One region of the Marinobacter sp. B-12 genome, then DNA from elsewhere that is predicted to be linked to it. Evidence: predicted binding sites of a transcription regulator. Region 1 holds the regulator's gene; each other region holds the start of a gene.
The links. Region 1 encodes sigma-54, which starts transcription at its own class of promoters, with help from an activator protein. Its sites were predicted from a motif close to ANTGGCATNNANNTTGCTNT; they were not measured.
Positions count from the first base shown of each region.

Region 2: a site for sigma-54 is predicted at 1,559-1,578, ahead of AC13D2_RS08070 (TorF family putative porin). Genes of this name have one in related genera too.
Region 3: a site for sigma-54 is predicted at 2,896-2,915, ahead of flgA (flagellar basal body P-ring formation chaperone FlgA). Genes of this name have one in related genera too.
Region 4: a site for sigma-54 is predicted at 2,751-2,770, ahead of glnA (glutamate--ammonia ligase). Genes of this name have one in related genera too.

Region 1 is NZ_JBSXOB010000057.1:114,942-120,902, reverse strand. Features, by position in the region: gene lptC (LPS export ABC transporter periplasmic protein LptC) at 1-573, shown strand, start outside; gene lptA (lipopolysaccharide transport periplasmic protein LptA) at 668-1,189, shown strand; gene lptB (LPS export ABC transporter ATP-binding protein) at 1,167-1,892, shown strand; gene AC13D2_RS12110 (RNA polymerase factor sigma-54) at 2,045-3,571, shown strand; gene hpf (ribosome hibernation promoting factor) at 3,696-4,004, shown strand; gene ptsN (PTS IIA-like nitrogen regulatory protein PtsN) at 4,100-4,570, shown strand; gene rapZ (RNase adapter RapZ) at 4,599-5,480, shown strand; gene AC13D2_RS12090 (HPr family phosphocarrier protein) at 5,488-5,757, shown strand; gene mgtE (magnesium transporter) at 5,870-5,961, shown strand, end outside.
Region 2 is NZ_JBSXOB010000047.1:46,052-52,012, reverse strand. Features, by position in the region: gene AC13D2_RS08075 (OprO/OprP family phosphate-selective porin) at 254-1,339, opposite strand; gene AC13D2_RS08070 (TorF family putative porin) at 1,620-2,348, shown strand; gene AC13D2_RS08065 (TolC family protein) at 2,631-3,932, shown strand; gene AC13D2_RS08060 (efflux RND transporter periplasmic adaptor subunit) at 3,982-5,166, shown strand; gene AC13D2_RS08055 (efflux RND transporter permease subunit) at 5,181-5,961, shown strand, end outside.
Region 3 is NZ_JBSXOB010000052.1:67,337-73,297, forward strand. Features, by position in the region: gene AC13D2_RS09720 (MFS transporter) at 1-1,056, opposite strand, end outside; gene AC13D2_RS09725 (CheR family methyltransferase) at 1,066-1,893, opposite strand; gene AC13D2_RS09730 (chemotaxis protein CheV) at 1,933-2,865, opposite strand; gene flgA (flagellar basal body P-ring formation chaperone FlgA) at 3,063-3,767, shown strand; gene flgM (flagellar biosynthesis anti-sigma factor FlgM) at 3,947-4,273, shown strand; gene AC13D2_RS09745 (flagella synthesis protein FlgN) at 4,281-4,751, shown strand; gene AC13D2_RS09750 (cyclic di-GMP-binding domain-containing protein, MshE-related) at 4,790-5,527, opposite strand; gene AC13D2_RS09755 (peptidylprolyl isomerase) at 5,770-5,961, shown strand, end outside.
Region 4 is NZ_JBSXOB010000032.1:38,990-44,950, reverse strand. Features, by position in the region: gene pip (prolyl aminopeptidase) at 1-453, opposite strand, end outside; gene typA (translational GTPase TypA) at 554-2,365, opposite strand; gene glnA (glutamate--ammonia ligase) at 2,924-4,327, shown strand; gene AC13D2_RS03520 (DUF4124 domain-containing protein) at 4,515-5,045, shown strand; gene glnL (nitrogen regulation protein NR(II)) at 5,374-5,961, shown strand, end outside.

The sequences.
Region 1 (5,961 bases):
TATGCAAGATCCTGGGTACGAACCCTGGGACTGGCTGTCACGATAGTGGCGCTGTTTTTCCTGCTCTGGCAAAGTGACGAGTCATCAGAGCCTGTGGACGCCGCCGCGCTGAGAGGAAAATCGGAGCCGGACGGTTTCGTGGTCAATGGTCGCTACCTGTCTTTCGATGAGACCGGGCAGCTTACCGCACAGTTCGAAAGCCCGCGTATTGAGCAATTCGAGGCCCGCAACGAGACCATCATGGAATCGCCGAATGCGACGCTCTACGGCGAACCCGGCAACGCACCCTGGCAAGTCCAGGCCAACAAAGGCCAATTCATGGAAGCTGACGACCTGGTCCACCTGACCGGGGATGTCCGGGTGTCCCAGCAAGCCGAGGGGGGGCGCCCACTGACATTAACCACGTCGACGCTGACACTGGATAACGCAGAGCGTACTGTGTACACAGACGCCCCGGTGGAACTGACCGACTCGTTCAGCCTGACCCGCGCAACCGGCATGAAGGCCTGGATTGATGACCGAATCCTCGAACTCGACTCTCAAGTGGAAGGACGCTATGAGCCTGGCAAGTAAATTCATGCCCCATCCTCACCGCAAGGGACACCAATCGGTTGCTTCGCGCCCGTTGCTCTCAGCGATTGTTCTGGCACTGACACTCACCGCTGGCATGCCATACGCCGCGGCCTTTGACCTGGAGTCCGATCAACCCATCACGGTCAACGCCGACAACGCGCGGCTCGACGAAGGCCAGGGCATTGCAACCTATACCGGTTCCGTTGAAATGAGTCAGGGCGATGCCAACCTCATGGCGGACAAGGTTGTACTCCACCGGGACGGAAATGGCGTCAGTCGCATTGAAGCCACCGGTACCCCGGCACGCTACCGCCAGCCCGCCATGGAAGGCCAGGGCGAAACCGACGCGCGCGCCCTGACGATCACCTGGTCCGCCTCGGACAATCGGGTCACTTTTAAACACGAAGCCGTCATCGAACAGGGTGGCAACCTGTTCCGCGGCAATATCATTCACTATGATAGCGCCGAACGTGTTGTGACGGCGGAAGGCTCCGCCGATCAGGGCGATGGCAGCGGTCGGGTCGAGATGGTGATACAGCCACGCGGCAATCCCGACAACAATCCAGACAACAACTCCGGCGAACAGGATACCGATGGCAGTTCTCAGGGCCAGTAACCTGGCAAAAAGCTACAAGCAGAAGAAGGTCGTCATCGACGTTTCCCTGGAAATTCGCAGCGGCGAGATAGTCGGCCTGCTTGGACCCAATGGCGCCGGCAAAACGACGTGTTTCTACATGATTGTTGGTCTGGTTCCCTCCGACAACGGTCGCATCACCATCGACAATCAGGACATAACGCCCCTGCCCATGCACGGCCGCGCCCGGAAGGGAATCGGGTACCTGCCCCAGGAAGCATCGGTGTTCCGCAAGCTCACCGTGCGCGACAACATACTGGCCATCCTGGAAACCCGTCGCGAACTCAAGCGCACTGACCGGGAGACCAAGCTGGAGGAATTGCTTGAAGAGTTTCACATCACCCACATCCGCGATAGCGTCGGCATGGCCCTGTCAGGGGGCGAGCGACGACGGGTGGAAATTGCCCGCGCACTGGCGATGGAGCCGGCATTCATCCTGCTGGACGAGCCCTTCGCTGGGGTCGATCCCATCTCAGTGAGCGACATCAAGCAGATCATCCGGCACCTGCGGGACAAGGGCATCGGCGTACTGATCACCGACCACAATGTGCGGGAAACCCTCGATATCTGCGAGAATGCCTACATTGTCAGTGGCGGCCACATTATTGCCTCTGGCAACTCGGACGATATACTGGCCAACCAGCAGGTCAAGGAAGTGTATCTGGGCAACGAGTTTCGCCTGTAGTACACTCGGCAAAGAACTTGCTTGGTGCGGCAAGTAGCCAGCATACAAAGAGTTTTTGTGCAACCCCGGCTCCAGAGCGCGCCCGAGTGACATAAAGAGAGAGCCTGAGTGACGGAAGAGAGAGACCGAGTGACGGATCCTGAACCATGGTTATGAAAGCCTCATTACAGTTAAAGCTGGGCCAAAGCCTGACCATGACGCCCCAGCTGCAACAGGCTATCAGGCTTCTGCAGCTCTCCACCCTGGACCTCCAGCAGGAAATCCAGCAGGCGTTGGAATCCAACCCGATGCTGGAAACCTCGGAAGACGACGATAATCAGAATCCGGAATCCACGGACAGTGACAACGAGTCCTCTGAAACAGCGTCAACCGAGGAATCCAACACTACCTCCGACACCGCAACGGATTGGGACGAATCCGAAAACGGACCTGACTGGTCATCAGAAACAGACAGCCCCGACACCATTCCTGACGACCTTCCCGTCGACACCGCCTGGGATGACATTTATCAGTCCGCTCCAGCTTCAGCAGCCCGTAACGACGACGAAAACGACAACGACTTCGAAACCCGCAATTCCCCCACTGAAACGCTTCAGGACCACCTGGAATGGCAGTTGAACCTGACGCCCATGAGCGAGCGGGATCAGGCCATTGCCCACGCGCTGATGGATGCGGTTGATAACCACGGCTACCTGACGTCCCCGCTTGAGGAAATTCACTCAGGTATGGTGGACGAATCCGATGAAGACCCGCTGGAACTGGACGAAGTGCAAGCCGTTCTTCACCGTCTGCAGCACTTCGACCCACCGGGTGTGTTCGCCCGCGATCTGCAGGAATGTCTGCTGATCCAACTGAACCAACTGCCCCCGGAGACGCCCTGGCTGGCTCAGGCCCGACTGGTGATTACCCACTACATAAACCTGCTGGGTAACCGTGATTACGCCCAACTGTTACGTCGCAGCCGCCTGAAGGAAGAACAGCTACGGGATGTGCTGGCCCTTATTACCGGACTGAATCCGCGCCCTGGCGACACTCTGGACCAGGCCGAGCCGGACTACGTCATTCCCGATGTGATCGTGCGCAAACACAATGAGCGCTGGCGCGTGGAACTGAATCCTGAAATTGCACCACGCATTCGTGTGAATGCAAGCTATGCTTCTCTTATAAAGCGGGCGGACAGCAGTGCCGACAACACCTACCTGCGGGACCAGTTGCAGGAGGCAAAGTGGTTCATCAAGAGCCTGCAAAGCCGTAACGAAACCCTGCTCAAGGTGGCCACACGTATTGTCGAGCACCAGCAGGGGTTCCTGGATCATGGCGAGGAAGCCATGAAACCATTGATTCTTTCTGATATTGCCCAGGCGGTGGAAATGCATGAGTCGACCATTTCGCGGGTCACCACCCAAAAATACATGCACACACCGCGGGGCATATTTGAGCTTAAGTATTTTTTCTCAAGCCATGTCAGTACCGACGAGGGTGGAGAGTGCTCATCCACAGCAATCCGCGCAATGATCAAAAAGCTGATTGCAACGGAAACTCCGAAAAAGCCATTGAGCGATAGCAAAATTGCAGCCATGCTAGGAGACCAGGGTATCAAAGTGGCTCGCCGAACCGTGGCCAAGTATCGCGAGGCAATGCACATTCCTCCATCCAACGAGCGAAAGCGACTGGTGTAGAAAGCGTCTGCTCCCGGCCTCACGGGGAGAGCCCTTTCCTGAAAGTATACCGCCTGCAGCATAACGCTGTGGCACACAGCCGGCATCCTGACGGGTGCCGGTAAGCTGAAAACAGGAGAAGCCTATGCAACTCAATATTTCAGGCCATCACGTAGAACTGACTCCCGCACTGAAAGATTACGTATCAGGCAAATTTGAAAAGCTTGAGCGGCACTTCGACCACATCAGCAATTGCCAGGTTACCCTTGAGGTGGAAAAAGTGCGCCAGATGGCGGAAGCTACGCTTCACGTGATAGGTGGTGAGATTCACGCAAAGGCCGAAAACAGCGATATGTACGCTGCCATTGATGGATTGGTAGATAAGCTGGACAGGCAGATCCTGAAGCACAAGGAAAAGAACGTAGACCGGATGCATGGGAACGGCGCCCGCTAGGACGAAGCCCCCTGCATGACAGTTAATCGAGCTGCGGCACTGGCTAACCAGGCAACACGTGCCGCAGCCTTTTTTTACGGAACTGCAGTCGATTCATGACCGACACATCCTTGACTATCGAGAACATTCTCGCGCCGGAGCTGACCCTTTGCAGGGTGCCTGCCTCCAGCAAAAAGCGGGTTATGGAAACCATTGCCGAGCAGATCCAGAAGCACGACTCTCTGCTCAGCGACACCCAGATATTCACCAACCTGGTCGCGCGGGAGCGGCTGGGGAGCACCGGTATCGGACAGGGCATCGCGATCCCCCACTGTCGACTGGAAGGGTTGGATCACGTGGTCGGCGTCTTGCTGACGCTGGACGAAGGCGTTGCGTTCGACGCCATCGACAACCAGCCGGTGGACCTCGTCTTCACCTTGATTGTCCCCAAGGAAGCCACCAGCGAGCATCTTGAGCTTTTGAGTCAACTTGCCGAAAAGTTCAACGAGCGCGCATTCTGCGACCAGCTGCGTCAGTGCACCGACGCAGACTCTCTCTATCGCCGGATGACAGCCGAGACAAGCTGAACAATTCCACATCCGAGGTGAACGGGCTATGAAACTAATCATCGTCAGTGGTCGATCGGGTTCCGGGAAAAGTACCGCGTTACACGTTCTGGAAGACCTGGGCTATTACTGCATCGACAACCTGCCTATCGGCCTGTTGTTCCCTCTGACACAGGAGGCCACCAACCAGAACTCTCCTGGCCGGCTGGGAAAGATGGCTGTCAGCATCGACGCCCGCAACCTCTCCGGGGAGCTGAGCAACTTCGAGGATATCTACCGCAGCCTTCAGGATACCGGCGTAACCATCGAGATCATCTATCTCGACGCCGATGAACAGTCTCTGTTGCAGCGCTTCCATGCCACGCGCCGGAAGCACCCACTGAGTGATGACAAAACCTCCCTTCGGGAGGCCATTGGCAACGAAAAAAAACTTCTGGAGCCCCTGTCAAAGCTGGCCGATCTTTACATCGACACCACGGGACTGTCCATGTACGAGCTCCGGGATATGGTGAAGCAACGGGTCGCGGGAAGGCGCCATCAGGAACTGGCGCTGCTATTCCAGTCGTTCGGGTTCAAGCACGGCGTGCCACTGGATTCGGACTATGTGTTCGATGTGCGCTGCCTGCCCAATCCCTACTGGGACACCAGCCTTCGGCAGTTCGTGGGCACCGATCAGCCGGTCATCGATTTCCTGGAAAAGGAGCCGTTGAGCCGCAAGATGGTCGAAGACCTGACCCAATTCCTGGAAAACTGGCTACCATCGTTTGCAGACAGCAACCGCAGCTATATGACCATATCCATCGGCTGCACCGGTGGCCAGCATCGCTCGGTTTATATCTGCGATCAGCTCGGCCGCTATTTCTCGGGCAAATACAGCAACGTGCAGGTTCGCCACACCGAGCTGCCCCACCTGCAAAGCAGGGACAGCTGAACCGCCTATGATCCGCCGCCCCATTACCATTATCAACAAACTCGGGCTCCATGCCCGAGCGGCGGCCAAACTGGTTGCCAAGGCATCTGAGTTCGACAGCAGTATTCAAATCAGCCGCAAAGGGAGACAGGTGGACGCCAAAAGCATCATGCCGGTAATGATGCTCGCCGCCAGCCAGGGGACAGAGGTAGAGCTGATTGTGGACGGTCCGGATGAATCCGACGCTGTCGACGCATTGGTTACGCTGATCAATGATTACTTCGGGGAAGGCGAATAACCAGCTCCACACTGGACATACGTGCCGGTCTACGGCATTCACCTACAACTCTTCCTCACCTATGTTGCCTAACTCCGCTATAATACGAGGGTTTTCTGACTGTGGGTGATCCATGACCGATATTCTGGAGAAAAGCCAGGCGCGCCAACGTCTTCGCTCCCTGAGCGAAGCACTGGACAGTGGCGCCCTGAAACAGGTCGCCCG
Region 2 (5,961 bases), on a different contig from region 1:
AAATTTACAGATGCTGGCAGTCGGCGCCCGAAAGCCGGCTGGCAGGGGTGCGGGGCAGGCATTAAAAAAACAGGGCAGGCCAGTGCCTGCCCTGAAAATCAGAGCACGTCATTAATGATCGACTTGACTCGACTCGGGTAAAGCGTATCAAGCCAACCTTAACCAGAGCTGAATTTTCCGATTATTTTTTAATGGTGATGTTTTCTGCATCGGTTTTCAGCCAAATATATGCTTGACCGGGGATCCCGTGCGGTCAAAATGCGTATTGCAACCTTGCGCGAACTTCATCTCCGCTCGCGCCATTGGCTTCTTCGCCATCCATGTAGCTCATACCCAGTCGAACATTCTTGTTGGCGTAATAGTTAACGCCCAGTGTTGTTTGCTCGCCGTCGGTCGTGGTCAGCCCCACGTCACTGTATTTTCCGTCACCATCTTCAAAGCGGGCAACAACTTCCCAGGCCCCTTTGGGCGATGCCGGTTTTACCCGCTTGAATGCTCCGGCTTTGTAAGGGCGGCTTTCGCCGGTGATGATCCAGCCAAGCTGCACGTAATAACCATTAACATCCACTTGGCCTTCTTCGGAATCGAAATATTCGGCCTGGGCATGGAAGGGCCCGGAAGCGCCGGCCAGTTCCAGATTAAGCGTGTCGACCTCATCGGCCTGGATGTCGGCGTCACGCGTGGTATAGCCCGCACCAAGATGAACAACAGCATTATTCGTTTGAACAGGTGCAAACGTGCCCCGTGCGGTTACTGCCGTGTTATTGAAGTCGTCGCTGCCATTGCCGTCTGCCTCGAAATAGCCGATACCGTAGGTCCAGTTGCTGCCTTTGCCGCTGAGCTGGATGCCGCCGCTACGGCCGGGGGCATAGCGCTCGGTCACGGCAGATCGCTCAAGCGCTGAGATGTCTTTTGAACTCGTTAATTCTTCCAGGCCGAACGGCTCTTTCTGTTTACCGATAGTCACGGTTGCAGCTGAGCCAAATCCCAGGTAACGAATGTACAGGTCTTCAGCAGTACCGCCGTCGGCGCCATCACTTTCAGCCACGTTGAACTGGGTCTTGTACGCCCAGTCGCCAAAGTGGCCCTTGGCGTACAGCCGTGCCCGGCGCACATCGAAATCGGTTGTGTCAACACCGTTGTCGTCAGACTGCGTGGCGTCGTAATCCCATTGAAGGCGCCCGCCGAGCTGAAAAGACGCCGATTTATCCGACGTTTTCACCTTGATACCGCTCTCGGTATCGATCACAAGGTCTTCGCCGCTGGTCGTAACGTTTCCGGCCTGTACAGCAGAAGCGGCAGAAATCGCCAAAGCCAAGCCCAAATATTTCTTGCTCATGATCTGTCTCACCTTTTTCGGTTTGCTTGTGTGTGTTGAAGCGCTATTAAAGTCTATTTGGCAAAGATTACAGAATGGTTACAGAGAATGCATCAAAACAGGGCGCTGGTCCGGGCCGGTGACAGGTTCTGGGGCGCTAGGTGTTGGGTCGTTTTTCGGGGGCAAGCTCAGAATGTGCCGATTTGTCTCTATAATAATGATAAACAAGAATAAATAAGATGTGGCAAGACTTTTGCTAAATCATATTTGGAGCAATGAAACCCAACCGAAGGTATCCATTATGAAGAAGCAGTTTTTCACCAAATCCGGATTTATCAGTATCACTTTGCTTGCAGCACTTCAGGCTGCGCCCGCCATTGTTAGCGCTGACGTCAGCTCAAATGTGAGCGCCAGCAGCAACTATCTGTTCCGGGGCGTCACCCAGACAGACGGGGCTGCGGCTGTCCAGGGAGGGTTGGATTATGAGCATGCGTCGGGCTTCTACGCCGGTGGTTGGGGTTCCAATGTCGATTTTGGTGACGGCACCAGCTATGAGCTTGATCTTTATGCCGGATTCTCCGGCTCTGTGGAAGAACTGGGTTATGACGTTGGGTACATTTATTATGCGTATCCTGACGCGCCGGACTCCATCGACTTCGGCGAACTGTACGGCGAGATCAGTTATGGCATTGCGGCCATCGGCCTGGCCTACACGATCAACAGCGACACCAGTGGTGATGGGGTGTTCGTACAGGGGGATGCCTATTACTACGCCTCTGTTGGGGTGCCTCTGGAAGACAGTTACAGTGCCGGTGTGACGCTCGGCTATTACGACTTCGCTGACGACGGCAAGACTTCTGTCGGCGAGGCAAGTTATTCACACGTCGCCGCCAACGTTACAAAGGATGCGGGAAACTTCGGTTCCTTCAGCGTTAACGTCGAGTACGCGGACATTGATTCAACTGACGCGCTTGGCTCTGTCAACTCGGATGACCCGAAGTTCTGGCTGGGTTGGAGCAAGAGTTTCTGATCGGACCAGCGATCACAAGCAATTCAGATCTAAAATAAAAAACCGGCCCAAATGACGGGCCGGTTTTTTATTTATCGAGCAAGAACCCACCATCGTGCGCCTGCCTTATAGCCGGGTGACTCGACATCCTCGCCCTTACCTCTGCCTCGTGCTGCCAACCTCACACTTTATCCGGTGCCTGAATTTCAAACTGTATTAAAGGTTTGTCTGTAAGGTCGTTCCAGATTCCCACGCAAAAATGCTGACTCACTGACCTCAGTCAAACAGCCAGGATGATACTGAATGAACAAACGATTCTTGTTGTGCGCGATGATAGTTCCGGGAGCCTTGGCCGTCTCTCCTATGGTGTCGGCCCAGGCAAAAGAGAGTGTGTCGCTGAAAGAATATCAGCAGGCCAAAGCCAGCCAGGCTGTTTCCCTGAACGAGGCCATGGTGATGGCTTTTGAGAATAGCCCGGTATTGGCTTTGAGGCGGGCTGCGGTCTCGATACAGCAGGGGCAGCTTGATCATGCCAGCCGCTGGGCGCCCAGCAATCCAGAGTTTGAGTTGGGGGCCCGTCAGGCCCCGAATCAGGCCGACGAGTCCCTGGAATATGGGGTTAGGGTTACTCAGGAGATCTGGATGGGTAATCGCGGCGACCTTGGCCAGTCGCGTGCCCAGAGCAATCTCTCGTCCCGGCAACAGGAGCTTGAATATCTGAAGGTGGCCACCAAGGCGCGGGTGCGGGCCGCCTATTTCCGGATACTGCTGGCTCAGAAAGAGTTGGAAACTGCAACCCGTGCCGTTGATCTTATGCAACGCACCAAAGACCTGGTTGAAATGTCCGTAAAACAGGGTAAACAAACCCGGATTGATCTCAATACCGCAGTCATTGGGCTTGCCAGGGCCCGGAATCAAAAAGCCTCGGCGGAACAAAAGCTCGAGCAATCAAAAATTGATCTTACCGAAGTGCTCGGGGTGTCCCCCTCCGATGCCGTTGGGGTGACCGGCGAGCTTGATGTGACGCTCGAAGACCTGCCTCCAACCAGCCAGCTTGTCGAGATGGCACAGAGTCAGAGAGCGGACCTGAAAGCGGCGGCCGCCAGAATTGCAGCAAATGAATCTGGCCTTGAAGTTGCGAAAAGCCTGACGATTCCAAATCTGAAAGTCTTCGGATTTTATGATCGTGAGGAAGGCTCCAACCTTTTCGGTGCAGGGGTGTCGATGCCTTTGACCGTTTTCCATGATTATTCCGGTGAGCAGAGACAAGCTGCTGCGCGGCTGAAAACCTCCGAGCTTGAGGCAGAGGCCTTGCGCCTGGCTACAGAGCGTCAGGTTGTGTCGGCTGTGGCCCGGTATGAATCCACCGCCGTTCGGCTGCGCCAGATGAACGAGTCGATCCTGGAGCGTTCAGAGGAAACATTACAGCTGATGCAGAAAGCACTTCGGGCGGGCAAGGTCGGTGCCTCGGATGTTCTGGCGGCACAGGACAATCTCCTGTCGGTAAGGCAGGAATACGTTCAGGCACAGAATGATTATATCGATGCCGTCCGGGCGCTGGAGATAAGCACAGGAGGTGCTCTGTCGATGTCAGCCGGGTCCTGAGAATATAAAACTCAAAATTGACCGTTCTTTAAATATTGAGGGTGAATGAATGATTCGCAATCTGAAGATATTTTTAATTGTTGTCAGCATTCTGAGCTTGCAGCAGGCATACGCTGCCGGAGAAGCCGAGGGTGACCAGCACGGAAATGAAGAAGCCGAGCATGCCGGAGAGGAAAACCAGTCCCGACAGATCCATCTGACGCCGGAGCAGACAAAGTTACTGTCCATTCAGACTGTGGCTGCTGCTAAGGGGCGCGCTGGCGCAATTGTCACGGCACCTGCCGAGATTCAGTATGTGCCGGATCGCGTGGCCGAGGTTGGTCCGCTGCTGGAGGGAAAACTGACAGGGTTGACGGTTGATCTGGGGGATCGTGTCAATAAGGGGCAGTTGCTGGCGACCCTGAACAGTGTGGAGCTGGCCCGGATTCGCTCCCGGTTGATTTCGCTGGAGGCCCGCAAAGAAGCGGCCGAGTCTGACTACAATCGTGAAAGAGAGTTGCAGGGACAGGGTATTTCCAGTGAAGAAGAGTTCCTTGATGCCAAGGCTGCCTTTCTTGAAACAAAAGCGGAGTACGATTCCGTGCGGGAACAACTGGCGGTTTATGGCAGCGAGTCGTCAGGTGACAGTGGGGGCCTGGCGCAATACGCGCTCCGCTCACCCATTGAGGGGCGTGTCGAGCAGATGCATGTTCGTCTGGGGCAGACGTTGAGTCCGTCGGATACGCCTTTCATCGTGGCTGATGCCTCGGTGTTGTGGGCCATTCTTCAGGTGTCGGAATCCGATATTGACCAGATTTCAATGGGAGACGAGGTTCAGATTTCCTCCAGGGATTCAAGCTCTGACCGGTTTCACAGTGGGCAGGTATCCTGGGTGTCGAGCATGCTGGATGAAAAGACCCGCACTATCCCGGTTCGCGTTGTGCTGAAGTCTCCCAGGGGCGACCTTCGCCCGAATACCTATGCCACGGCCAGAATCATGACGGAAGCGGAGGCATCACTGCCGCTGGTTCCGGATGATGCGGTTCAAACCATTGGCGATGAATCTGTTGTGTTTGTTCCGGGCGATGAGAAAGGGGCTTACAAGGCGGTTCCCGTCACGCTTGGCAAGGAGGCAAACGACTGGATTGAGATCAAGTCCGGCATCAGCGCAAACACGGAAGTGGTTTCAGTAGGCGCTTTTGATCTGATGTCGGCCATTACCGCCAGTGGCCGCAGCGCCGCTCACGGACACTAAACCCCGGGGGGAGCATGATCAACGCAATTGTGAATTATGCGCTGAACAATCGTCTGATGACGCTTGTTTTTGCTATCGCCGTGATCGTTGCCGGCGTATTTTCATTTCAAAAACTGCCGGTGGACGCGTTTCCCGACGCGACGCCGACTATGGTTCAGGTGTTTACCACCAGTCCTGGTCTGTCGCCGGTTGATATCGAAACGCTGATTTCCTATCCCGTTGAAATCAGCATGTACGGAATCCCTAAACTGGAAAAAGTGCAGAGCACGTCGATCTTCGGGCTTTCGCGGGTGACCATCTATTTCGAAGATGGCACCGATATCTACTTCGCCAGGCGGCTAGTTAACGAACGGCTATCCGAGGCCAAGCGCCAGATTCCCGAAGGGATGGGGGAACCCGAACTCGGGCCCATCGCAAGCGGTCTTGGGCGCATCCTGATGTATTCCCTGGAAGCTGAGGATAAAGATCAATACAGCCTGCAGGAAATTCGCACGATTCAGGACTGGATTGTCAAACCCCAGCTCAGGACCGTGCCGGGCGTAACCGGTGTGCTGTCCATCGGCGGCGAGGTAAAGCAGTACCAGGTCAATATTGATGCGCAGAAGCTTCAGGCGAGAAATCTAACGGTGTCAGATATTCGCGGCGCTCTCACCCAGAATAATCGTAACGTCGGCGCTTCTTTCATTACGCGGGGAGGTGAAGAATATATTGTTCGCGGTTATGGCTGGGTCAACTCTGGTTCCGAAGGCATCAAAGACATCCAGAACATCATTGTGTCCAAGAGTGAGGGGGAGT
Region 3 (5,961 bases), on a different contig from region 1:
ACTCAGTGCAGCTGTCGCCTGCGAGCCGAATACCATCAGGTCGTTGAGCCCCTGAACACGGAACCGCTCCTCATCGCGATATCCCTGCGGCAACAGCGTGGTTCCGCCGACAAACAGGAAGTTCCAGCCAACCCCCAACAGGATGAGTGCAAACAGGTAATGGTGAAAGCTGATACCACTGAACGCCAGCGCCACACACCCCAGATAGGCCAGCAATCCCAGCCCCATCATCCTTGGAATACCCACCACACGAATGAACCAGCCACTGATCAGCGACGGCAGATACATAGCCATGATGTGAATCTGAATCACCCACTTGGCATCTTCAAGCGGGTGATTGGCCACTTCCGTCATACTCAGCGGTGTTGCCGTCATGATAAAACTCATGAGGGCATAACCGATGGCGGCGGCGCTGATCGCCGCCCATATGACCGGTTGCCTCAGGATGTCGGCCATCGGGCGACCGCCCTCCCCCAAGGCTTCCCGCACACGCTCCCCGCTAGCGCGGTACCCGCAAACCAGTACAACCATGGCAAGCACCTGCACGACACTTAGTGCAAGCCAGCCGCCCATGAAAGGGTATTCGGCTTGACCTCCACCACCTAAAAGCGCAATTTCCGGCCCCAGCCACGCCGCTACAAGACCGCCGAGAAGCACCCTGGCTGCTGCAGAACCGGCCATCTCGGGCGCCACCGACTCCATGGCGGCAAAGCGATACTGGTGAACCACCGCCAGCCCGGTTCCGCCCACAACCGCCGCAGCACACAAGAACGGGAAACTTTCACTCCAGGCTGACAGCGTGCCTAACAATCCGGACACCGTACCCGCCAGCGCGCCAAGCAACATAACCGGCTTGCGCCCCAGGCGCTCCATCATCCACGTAGCAGGCTTAATAGCCAGGACCGTTCCAACAACCACAAGGCCTACGGGCAGGGTTGCCCACTCGGGCGATGGCGCCAGAAGACGTCCGTGAATGCTTCCAATAAAAACGATGAACGGCGCTGTACACATGGCAAGCGCCTGGGCGGCGACCAGTATCCATACATTGATCGGCATTGGGTGGGCCTATTTTTTGCGGTAGATGATCCCCGGGTGGCACTGCACCATTTCGTAAAGGTGAGGCAACCCGTTCAGCGATTCCGATGCTCCCAGTATCAGGTAGCCACCGGGATTGAGAGTGGCGTGGATACGGGTCAGGATGTCCTTCTTAAGCTCTGCCGAGAAGTATATCAATACGTTCCGGCACATAACGATATCAAACTTCCCGAGCATGTAGCGTTCGAGCAGGTTCAGTTCCCTGAACTCAACCATGTTCTTGATCTGCGGTCGGATTTGCCAGCTACCGTTCATGGCGGGAGTGAAAAACTGCTTTTGACGCTCGGGCGACAGTCCCCGGCCAATGGCAATCATCTCGTACTCGCCACGGCGTGCAACCTCAAGAACGCTTTTGGAGATGTCGGTGGCGGTGATCTTCACATCCCGCAGCCTACCCGGCCGCTGGCGACGAAACTCTTCAATAATCATCGCTACCGAATAGGGCTCCTGGCCTGTCGAACAGGCGGCCGACCAGATACGAAGTGACTGCGCTGATTTTCTGTCGCCGAACTCCGGCAGCAGCTTTTCCTGCAGGATGCGGAACGGGTGATTGTCCCGAAACCAGAGGGTTTCATTCGTCGTCATCGCGTCGATCACGACTTCCTTCAAACTGCTGCGGCCGGTCCGCTTCACGCGCTCAAGCAGATCACCCAGGGTACTCAACTTGTTCTCTTCCATGATCCGCCGTAACCGGCTTTTCACCAGGTACTGCTTGTTGTCCCCGAGCAAAATTCCACACGCGTCCTGCAGGAATGTCTTAAAGGCCTCGTATTCCTGTGGGGTTATCTCAGCTTTCATTGGATCTCAGTATCGAGTGGGTCGGAAGTGACACCGGCGTCACTGCTCGCGATCGACAATTTCCATGACTCTTTCAGCCAACTCGTCGGGGCTGAATTTTGCCATGAAATCGTCAGCGCCTACCTTCTGCACCATTGCCTTGTTGAACACGCCACTCAGGGACGTGTGCAGCATGATGAATACGTCCTTGATTGCAGGCTCATTTTTGCACTTGGTGACCAAAGTGTACCCGTCCATTTCCGGCATTTCGACATCGGATATGATCAGACACAGGTGGTCGGCGGCCTGGGAGCCATTGGCCGTCAACTCTTTCAAGTAGTCATAGGCCTGCTTGCCGTCATTTTTGGTCACCACCTCCATGCCGATGGCGGTGAGGCATCGCTCTATCTGGCGTCGAGCAACGGCAGAGTCGTCCACAACGAGCACCGGCAGATGGCCGGGCGCCCGCTCTGAACTGCGACTGCGAACGTCTTCGGTGACGTCCTCCTCAAACGGCGAAACTTCGGAGAGTATCTTTTCGACATCGATGATTTCAACGAGCTTATCGTCAATATGCGTTACCGCTGTCAGGTACACATCCTTACCCGCCCCCTTTGGCGGCGGCAGGATATTCTCCCAGTTCATATTGACGATGCGGTCTACACCGGCCACCAGGAAACCCTGGGTTTTGCGATTGTACTCGGTAATGATCACGAAGCTGGTGGCTATTTCTTCCTTGGGAATACCGGGGAGCCGGATCGACATCCCAAGGTCAATGATGGGAATGGTTTCGCCACGAATATGGGCGACGCCCCGAACCATGGGGCGACTATTCGGCAATGATGACAGCTTCGGGCACTGGAGCACTTCCTTGACCTTGAAGACGTTAATGCCGTATGTCTGCCGGCCGCGCAAACGAAATAACAGAAGCTCCAGGCGATTCTGCCCCACCAGCTGGGTGCGCTGATTTACACTGTCCAATACCCCTGCCATCGTTTCATCTCCCGCTTGTTCCAACATACTGACGGCACGCATCTTGCTGCGTTTTCAATGAAAGCCACTCGGCACCTGGAAACTGCCGGATAATTGACTTTCTGGGTAGGCTTAACGGCCGAATCCGGAAATCATTAGGACATTCCCGAACACGGGACTCTGCCCGGTTAATGACAGCATAGGACAAACTGCCTCGTATGCGCATCACCAATTTCATCATCGCACTGCTAATCACTGCAATGGCCGGCCCTGCACTTGCTTCCATGACGACGGCCGAACAAATTCACAGTGGCGCGGAACAGTTTCTGGCGGCATTTTCGGACGCTCAGGGAAACGAAGGCTTTACGGTCTCCTATGATACTGGCCAACTCGACCCCCGCCTTTCGCTCGCTACCTGTGAGACTCCGCTGAGCGTGTCCTTCAGCGGCGATCCCTGGAAGAGCACCCAGCCTTCACTGTTGGTATCCTGCAAGGGTGACCGTCCCTGGCGCATGTTTCTGCCAGTGTCGATCACTATAACCGGTGAAGCCATGGTCGCCGCCCGCCCGCTGGGCCGGGGCGAAAGGCTTACAAAAGCGGCCATACAGTCAGATTCCGTCGTCGTGAATTCGATTCGACGGGGGGCCATTACCAACATCGAACAACTTGTTGGCATGGAAATGCGCCGAGGCATTAACGCTGGAACGGTGTTTACGCCAGATTTGGTGCTCACTCCCGCAGCGATCGAACGGGGAGACCATGTTATCATTAGCGCCCGTAGCGGGAATTTTTCGGTAAACTCGCGGGGTAAGGCGCTGGCCAGTGGCGGCATTGGTGACCAGGTTTTGGTTGAAAACCTCTCGTCCTCCCGCACCGTGCGTGCCCGTGTGACCGCTCCCGGCCACGTTGAAATTCCCATGTAGCCCCGTTCCCGGCATGGATTCACCGGGAACGGCAAACCATTGCCGGCTTTTCGGAAAGATGACAAGAGAGTCATTCAATTCTTGCAAAAATTGCTAAAGAAACGTCAAGCCATGCCGATATACAGGTATGAAATTTGTGGAGCCGCCCAACGCGGCCGATCACCTAAGCAGGTAACGTTATGTCAGTTGACTTTAATGGAATAGGCCCAGGCCAGGTCAACACCCAGAAAACCACGGCCGATAAATCTTCAGGTGCCCAGAGCACTCAGCCCTCAACGACTGAGCAGGCCAAGTCCCAGGCGCAAAGTGCCCGCGGTGAAAACGTCAACTTGAGCAGCCAGGCAAAAAACCTGAAACAGCTCGAACAGAAACTCGGTAATTATCCGGAAATGGACGATGCCCGTATTGAGCAGATTCGCTCTGCCCTGGAAAGCGGCTCCTACAAGATTGATGCAGAGAAATTGGCCCAGAAAATGCTTGAGATGGATGAAAGCATATTCGGGTGAATAAATCATGGCCGCAATTGATGAATTGAAAGACCTCCTGTCCCAGGACATCCGTCAACTCGAATCCCTGGCGGACGTCCTGCAGCAGGAAAAAGCCTGCCTTTCCACATCTGATATCCGTAAACTCGAAACCCTGACTGGCGAGAAAAACACTCTGCTGGGCCAGATTCGTGATCGGGCCAAACTCAAAATCCGCCTACTGGTGTCGATGGGCTTTCGACCTGAAAACGGAGCCCCCTCACGGTTTATTCTTAGCGCCGGCCTGTCAGATGTTTACGACTTGTGGCAGGACGCCGATGAACGTCTTAAGACCTGTCACCAGCTGAATAGCAATAACGGGCGGGTTGTCAGTCACCTGCAGAAGCGCCTTTCACGTCTGACTGATATATTCCGCGGCGTTGCCGGGCACCAGACCCTCTACGGCGCTCAGGGCGAGCAAAAGGCCGTATCACACCGCACCGTTCTGGCGAGCGCCTGACCCGGGGCTCCGTAGAAATCGGAGCCCAACGCATCCCATCAGCGCGTATAGATCGTCATCTGGGAATCCGGATGGAAGCGGATATTGTCGAGGGCGATGTTCCCCATGGAAGGCCCCTGGCTGCCGCTGACTCGTATATTGTCCATACGAATCTGCTCGATCCTTTCCGGGAAAGCCAGGGTGAGTCCGCCATCGTCACGGACCGCGTAACGAGGAACATCATCCCGATAATGCACACCGGATATCGTCAAATTGGAATCCAGGAAGTTCAGCACCGGCACGAAAATGTTCGCTGTCAGCTTGAGGCCTTCGATGACATCCGGATCAACCTCTCCTGCCCCGTCATGACTTCCAGCCATGGCGGACACATTGGCGATACGATCCAGCAACGATTGATCACCTTGCCCGGCCACACCGGCCAGCTCGTCGTCATTAAGCGGCGACAAACCGGAACGCTCGTATAGTTGGCCGGCGTCGGTGACGTCACGTGAATCATTCGTGGTGCTGCCGGCGGCAAAACTGACCAGTGGCTGAAATGGCAACACCGCCATGGTGACCAGGGCTGCCGCGTTGCGGTAACGGGATTGGTGCCTGAGTACACGATGGAGCTCACGCTCGGTAATCCAGCCGGATTGTATAAACACCTCACCGAGCCGTTGACCGGTCTCATGCTGTAGGTGCAAGCCCTCTTCCAACTGAATTTCGGAAAGGTATCCCCGGTTTATCAGCAACCGACCGAGACGGGATTTTTCTTCGAAGCCCTGACGGATTTTCAAGGTATGCCTCCAATAGCTTTACAGTGATTGCCGTACAACCTGGCTCGGTCAGAGAGCATCAATGACACTGATGCGACAGAAGATTAGCTGATAGTCATGAACTCCGCAGGGAATATGCCCGACTTGACAAGTATTATCTGCTAACATCCTGCAACAGACTGGATTCATGGGGACAGTATCGCAGCAAATATTCCCATAGCTAACGACTATTCCCTGATACTAACAACGTGAGCCATTATAGAATGACAAATTCCGTAAAACCGTTTCGATATGTGATGAAAATCGCTCTATCTGTAACCTTCATGCTGGGTGTTGCGAATTGCCTGGCGGCTGATGGACAACAAAACGAGCTGCCACAGGTGATTATTGAAACCAGTGAAGGTGCCATTGAGGTGACCCTGCGCCCGGACATCGCTCCCGAAACCGTTGAGAAT
Region 4 (5,961 bases), on a different contig from region 1:
TGCGCCCTCCTGGTAGAACCAGTGGATATCTCTGGGCCGACACAAAAATATTCCTCTCAGAACCAGACCAAGCACTCTGTCCGGGTGCGACTGGGCATACACCAGGCTCAACGTAGCCCCCCAACTGCCGCCAAACAGTATCCATCGGTCCACCCCGAGAAAGGTCCGCACTGTTTCCATGTCGTCCACAAGATTTTGCGTGGTGTTTCCAACAAACTCCGCCAGAGGCCTTGAACGGCCTGCTCCACGCTGATCCATCAGAATAATCCGGTAGCGCTCGGCATCGAAAAAACGGCGGTGATAGTCCTCGCACCCACCACCCGGCCCACCGTGGACGACCAGAACAGGAATGCCATCCGGATTGCCGCTTTCTTCAACAAAAAGCTCATGAGGGGGATCAACTGCAATGCGATGTTGGGCGTTAGGCTTGATATCTGGGAACAGGGTGAGCATGAGGCGCTCCGGAAAGAGGATTTAACCGGAGTTTAGCTGAAGAGAACAAAAAAGGGGCGGGCCATATTGGCACCGCCCCCTCTATATCGAGCACTGAAGATTACTTCTTATGGGCGCGCTTACGCTCGTTCTCGGTCAGAAGCTTCTTGCGCAGCCGGATCGACTTGGGCGTCACTTCCACCAACTCGTCTTCATCGATAAACTCCAGAGCCTGCTCGAGGGTATGCTTGATCGGCGGCACCAGGCCGATAACCTCATCCTTGCCAGACGCGCGCATGTTGTCCAGCTTCTTCCCCTTGGTGGGGTTAATCACCAGATCGTTGTCACGGCTGTGAATACCACATAACTGGCCTTCATAGATTTCCTGGCCAGGATCCAGGAACAGCTTGCCCCGGCTCTGCAGTGTTTCCAGCGAGTAAGTCAACGCAGCACCCGTCGCCATTGACACCAGCACACCGTTTTGACGACTGGTGACATCACCGCTCTTGATAGGACCGTAATGGCTGAAGGTTGAGGTCAGGATACCCGAGCCGGATGTCATGGTCAGGAAGGCGTTACGGAAACCGATCAGCCCTCGCGCCGGAATCGTATACTCAAGGCGCATACGGCCCTTTCCATCCGGCACCATGTTGGTCATCTCACCCTTGCGGAGCCCCATCTGATCCATCAGCGCGCCCTGGTGCTGCTCTTCGATATCGATGATGACGTTCTCATACGGCTCCTGCTTGACACCGCCGATCTCACGGATAACCACTTCCGGGCGCCCTACTGCAAGCTCAAAATTCTCCCGGCGCATATTCTCGATCAGCACCGACAGGTGCAGCTCGCCACGACCCGATACCTTGAACTTATCTGCAGACTCACCTTCCTCAACTCGCAGAGCAACATTGTGCAGCAGCTCTTTTTCCAACCGCTCTTTGATGTTGCGGCTGGTGACAAACTTGCCTTCCTTGCCACAGAACGGTGAATCGTTGACCTGAAAAGTCATGGAAACCGTTGGCTCGTCGACCGTTAGCGGCGGCAGAGCTTCAACAGCGGACTGATCGCATAAGGTGTCAGAGATGTACAGCTCATCCATGCCGCTGACACAGATAATGTCGCCGGCCTGCGCTTCGTCGACTTCAACCCGCTGCAGCCCCGAGTGGCCCATGATCTTGAGAATGCGGCCCTGGCGCTTTTTGCCGTTGGCACCAATCGCCGTCACCGGAGAATTGGTTTTAACCTTGCCGCGCATAATGCGGCCAATGCCAATGACGCCCAGGAAGCTATTGTAGTCCAACTGGGAAATTTGCATCTGGAACGGACCGTCCCGGTCAACGTTGGGCGCAGGCACGTGATCAACGATGGCCTGAAAAACCGCGTCCATGTTGTCGTCCAGCTTCTCATGATCCATTCCGGCAATGCCGTTCAGGGCACTGGCATAGACAATCGGAAAGTCCAGTTGCTCATCGCTGGCACCAAGGTTGTCGAACAAGTCAAACACCTGATCCACCACCCAATCCGGGCGAGCCCCGGGGCGGTCAATCTTGTTCACCACAACGATCGGATGCAAACCCGCGTCGAATGCTTTCTGGGTGACGAAACGGGTTTGCGGCATAGGGCCGTCAATGGAGTCAACCACCAGCAACACACAATCGACCATGCTCATGACACGCTCGACTTCACCCCCGAAATCGGCGTGACCCGGGGTGTCCACGATATTGATGTCGTAGTCATGCCATTTCAGCGCCGTATTCTTGGCCAGAATGGTAATACCACGTTCTTTTTCCTGGTCATTGGAGTCCATGACACGCTCGTTTTCGAGCTCTTTACGGTCCAGCGTGCCGGACTGACGAAGAAGCTGGTCAACCAGCGTGGTCTTGCCATGGTCAACGTGGGCGATGATGGCGATATTACGAAGTTTATCAATCACAACTATAATCCTGCAGCATGCACTGAATGACCTGAGAGGTCTTCAGTAAGCGCAAAGCCCCTTACATGCCGTCTCAAATCCGTAAAATGAATTTCATTTGCCAGGCTGGGCAGCCCGGGTGCACCCTGATGAAACTCAGCGGTTACACTGAGCATCCGGGGCGAAAATGAAGTGGCGCGCAGTATATAGCAAACTCACTTGCGTTTATATGAAGAAAAGTGACTATCGGGCCACCTTCGCACACGCACCATTTTGACGCATTATGCCGATGAACGCACCATTTTAATGCACCACAAGAGGGCGATTTGACTCCCGCTATTAAGGCGATCGCTCCAAAACAGCCCGAAAACTCTCCAATTGCGCTCTTGTGGAGCATGCTCAAAAAACTGGCAAGGCTATTGCTTTATCCTCAGTAGCCGAATTTGCAGGTAAGTCGGAACAGCTTTTGATAAGCTTCCCAACCTGAAAGAAAGATCGGGGGTCAGCACCGCTGAACGATCCGGCAACAACGCACACAGAAATCGCCCGCACTGCGGGATAACTGACGGAGCTTGCACAATGTCCAAGACGATTGATCTGATCAAGGAACACGAAGTCAAATGGGTCGACATGCGATTCACTGACAGCCGCGGTAAAGAGCAGCACGTGACCCTGCCCGCAACCGAGGTAGACGAAGAGTTCTTCGCCGACGGCAAAATGTTTGACGGGTCCTCCATCTCTGGCTGGAAGGGGATCAACGAATCCGACATGATTCTGATGCCGGTCGACGAAACGTCTGTCCTTGATCCTTTCACGGAAGAAACGACCGTTAACATCACCTGTGACATTGTGGAGCCATCCACCATGCAAGGGTACGAGCGTGACCCACGCTCGGTTGCCAAGCGTGCCGAAGAATACCTGAAGTCAACCGGCATTGCTGATGGCGCTCTGTTCGGCCCAGAGCCAGAGTTCTTCGTGTTCGACTCCGCCAAGTGGAAAGTCGACATGCAGGGCTCAATGTACGAACTGTACTCCGAAGAAGCAGCCTGGGTTTCCGGCGAAGATTTCGATCGCAATAATATTGGTCACCGTCCTGGCGTTAAAGGCGGCTATTTCCCGGTCCCGCCGGTAGACAGCCTGCATGACCTGCGTGGCGCGATGTGTGCTGCCATGGAATCCATGGGCCTGGAAATTGAAGTCCACCACCACGAAGTGGGTACTGCTGGCCAGTGTGAAATCGGCGTTGGCGCCAACACCCTGACTCGCAAGGCTGACGAAGTACAGATCCTGAAGTACTGCGTACACAACGTCGCTCACGCGTACGGTAAGACGGCCACCTTCATGCCCAAGCCAGTGGTTGGTGACAACGGTTCCGGCATGCACGTACACATGTCCCTGAACAAGGATGGCAAAAACCTGTTTGCAGGTGACGGCTATGCCGGCCTCAGCGAAATGGCGCTGTATTATATAGGCGGTGTTATCAAGCATTCCAAGGCCATCAATGCCTTCACCAATGCCTCCACCAACAGCTACAAGCGCCTGGTTCCGGGTTTTGAAGCTCCGGTCATGCTGGCCTACTCGGCCCGTAACCGCTCTGCATCAATACGCATTCCTTACGTCAACAGCCCGAAAGGCCGTCGTATCGAAGTACGCTTCCCGGACGCTTCTGCCAACCCGTACCTGGCCTTCGCAGCCCTTATGATGGCTGGCCTGGACGGCATTCAGAACAAGATCCATCCTGGCGATGCCATGGACAAGGATCTGTACGACCTGCCAAAGGAAGAAGCCCTGAATATCCCGACCGTTGCCGAAACTTTCCAGGAAGCTCTGGACAGCCTGGAAGCGGATCATGAGTTCCTGACTCGTGGCGGCGTCTTTACTGAGGACATGATTGGCGGTTACATCGACCTTAAGCGTGGCGAAGTTGAAAAACTCAACATGACCACACATCCGGTCGAGTTTGAGTTGTACTACTCCTGCTAAGCTGCTCGTAAATACAAGCAGCCCAAGTAGTAGTCAGAGAAGCCCCGCCTTGCGCGGGGCTTTTTTTGTGTACGGTCGCACATTTCGACCAGCCTTAACGGAATGTAACCAAGCTGCTGGGTAATGGCGTTGAAATACTCAGGACGGGCACTGATAATCGGGTAAAACAATCAAACAGGTTGTCTCTATGAACGTACGGCTCGCACTACTCACGGGCATTGTTGCCCTTGCGGCATTTCCGGTTTCCGCGGAGGTCTATCGTCAGGTGGATGCTCAAGGGAACGTTACCTATACCGACGAACCCTCGGAAGGCTCGCCTGCTGAGGAGATCAAGGTCAAGCCTGTCACCACGGTCACCCTGCCCAAACTCGAAGCGGTTAGAGAACCCGAGCGGTTGCGTGAAAAAGTGCAGCAGGAAGGGGCCGTCTACGATAGCGTCCGTTTTCTTGCGCCGGGCGACGATCAGGCCTTTCACAGTGGCAGCGGCGATGTGGAATTTCGCGTGACCAGTTCACCCGGTCTTCGGGGCAGCCACAAGTACGAAGTCACTCTCGACGGTCAACCAGTGGGCCAGAGCGCTTCCGGAAGCGTTATGGTGCGTAATGTGTTTCGCGGCACCCACGATGCCGGCGTCAATATCGTCGACAGCAACGGAGTTACCGTCAAGAGCGGCGAAACCATTACGTTCACCATTCACCGGCCCAGCGTCAACAACTGATGCACCATTCCGGCGCTCCGACCGTCTCAGGCCGGGGCGCTACACAAACGCAAACCTGTAGCGGTTAGCGAACGATCACGCCACTCTTGCTTGCCCTGTTTTAGTGCGACCGCACCATAAAAAAGCCATACTCTGATCATTCCCAGGGCGGATATCCGGGGGCAGGCTGTGCGCAATTATACTTCTGCACTACACCACAGCGTGTTCACAGGCCTGCGACCCCGCATGCCCGTATAATGCCCACGTTCATCCTCCTAACAGCCAATGTGGTTCGCTTTTTGCAAAACCACCTTAGCAACCCGCAAGGCCTATCAAAAGGGACAAACGAATGGCAATACCGGCCGGATACAAAAGCATACTGGACAGCCTGACCACAGCCGTACTGGTGCTGCGTGACGGATTGCGAATCCAGTACCTGAATCCGGCAGCCGAAAGCCTGTTTGAAACCAGCGTAACCAGAAGTAAGGACGCCCCGATCAACGACATCCTGATCGACTCTGAGGACGCCCTGAAAACACTGCATGCGGCGGCCGAGAACGGCCAGTCGTACACCAGACGCGAAGCGGAATTCATACTGGCAAGCGGGCTGCGTCTGACGGTTGATTATTCGGTATCCCCCATAAGCCTTGAGCCAACGGAACTGTTGATCGAAATCCAGCCCAGAGACCGCTTGCTACGGATCAGCCGGGAAGAGGACATTATCTCCCAGCAGGAAACCACCCGGATACTGGTCCGGGGCATGGCCCATGAAATCAAAAACCCTCTTGGTGGTATTCGCGGGGCCGCCCAGTTGCTGGACCGCGAACTGCACAACGAAGACCAGAAAGAATACACCCAGGTAATCATTGCAGAAGCGGACCGGCTGCGAACCCTGGTGGATCGCATGCTCGGCCCGAACAAGGCGCCAAAACTGGCG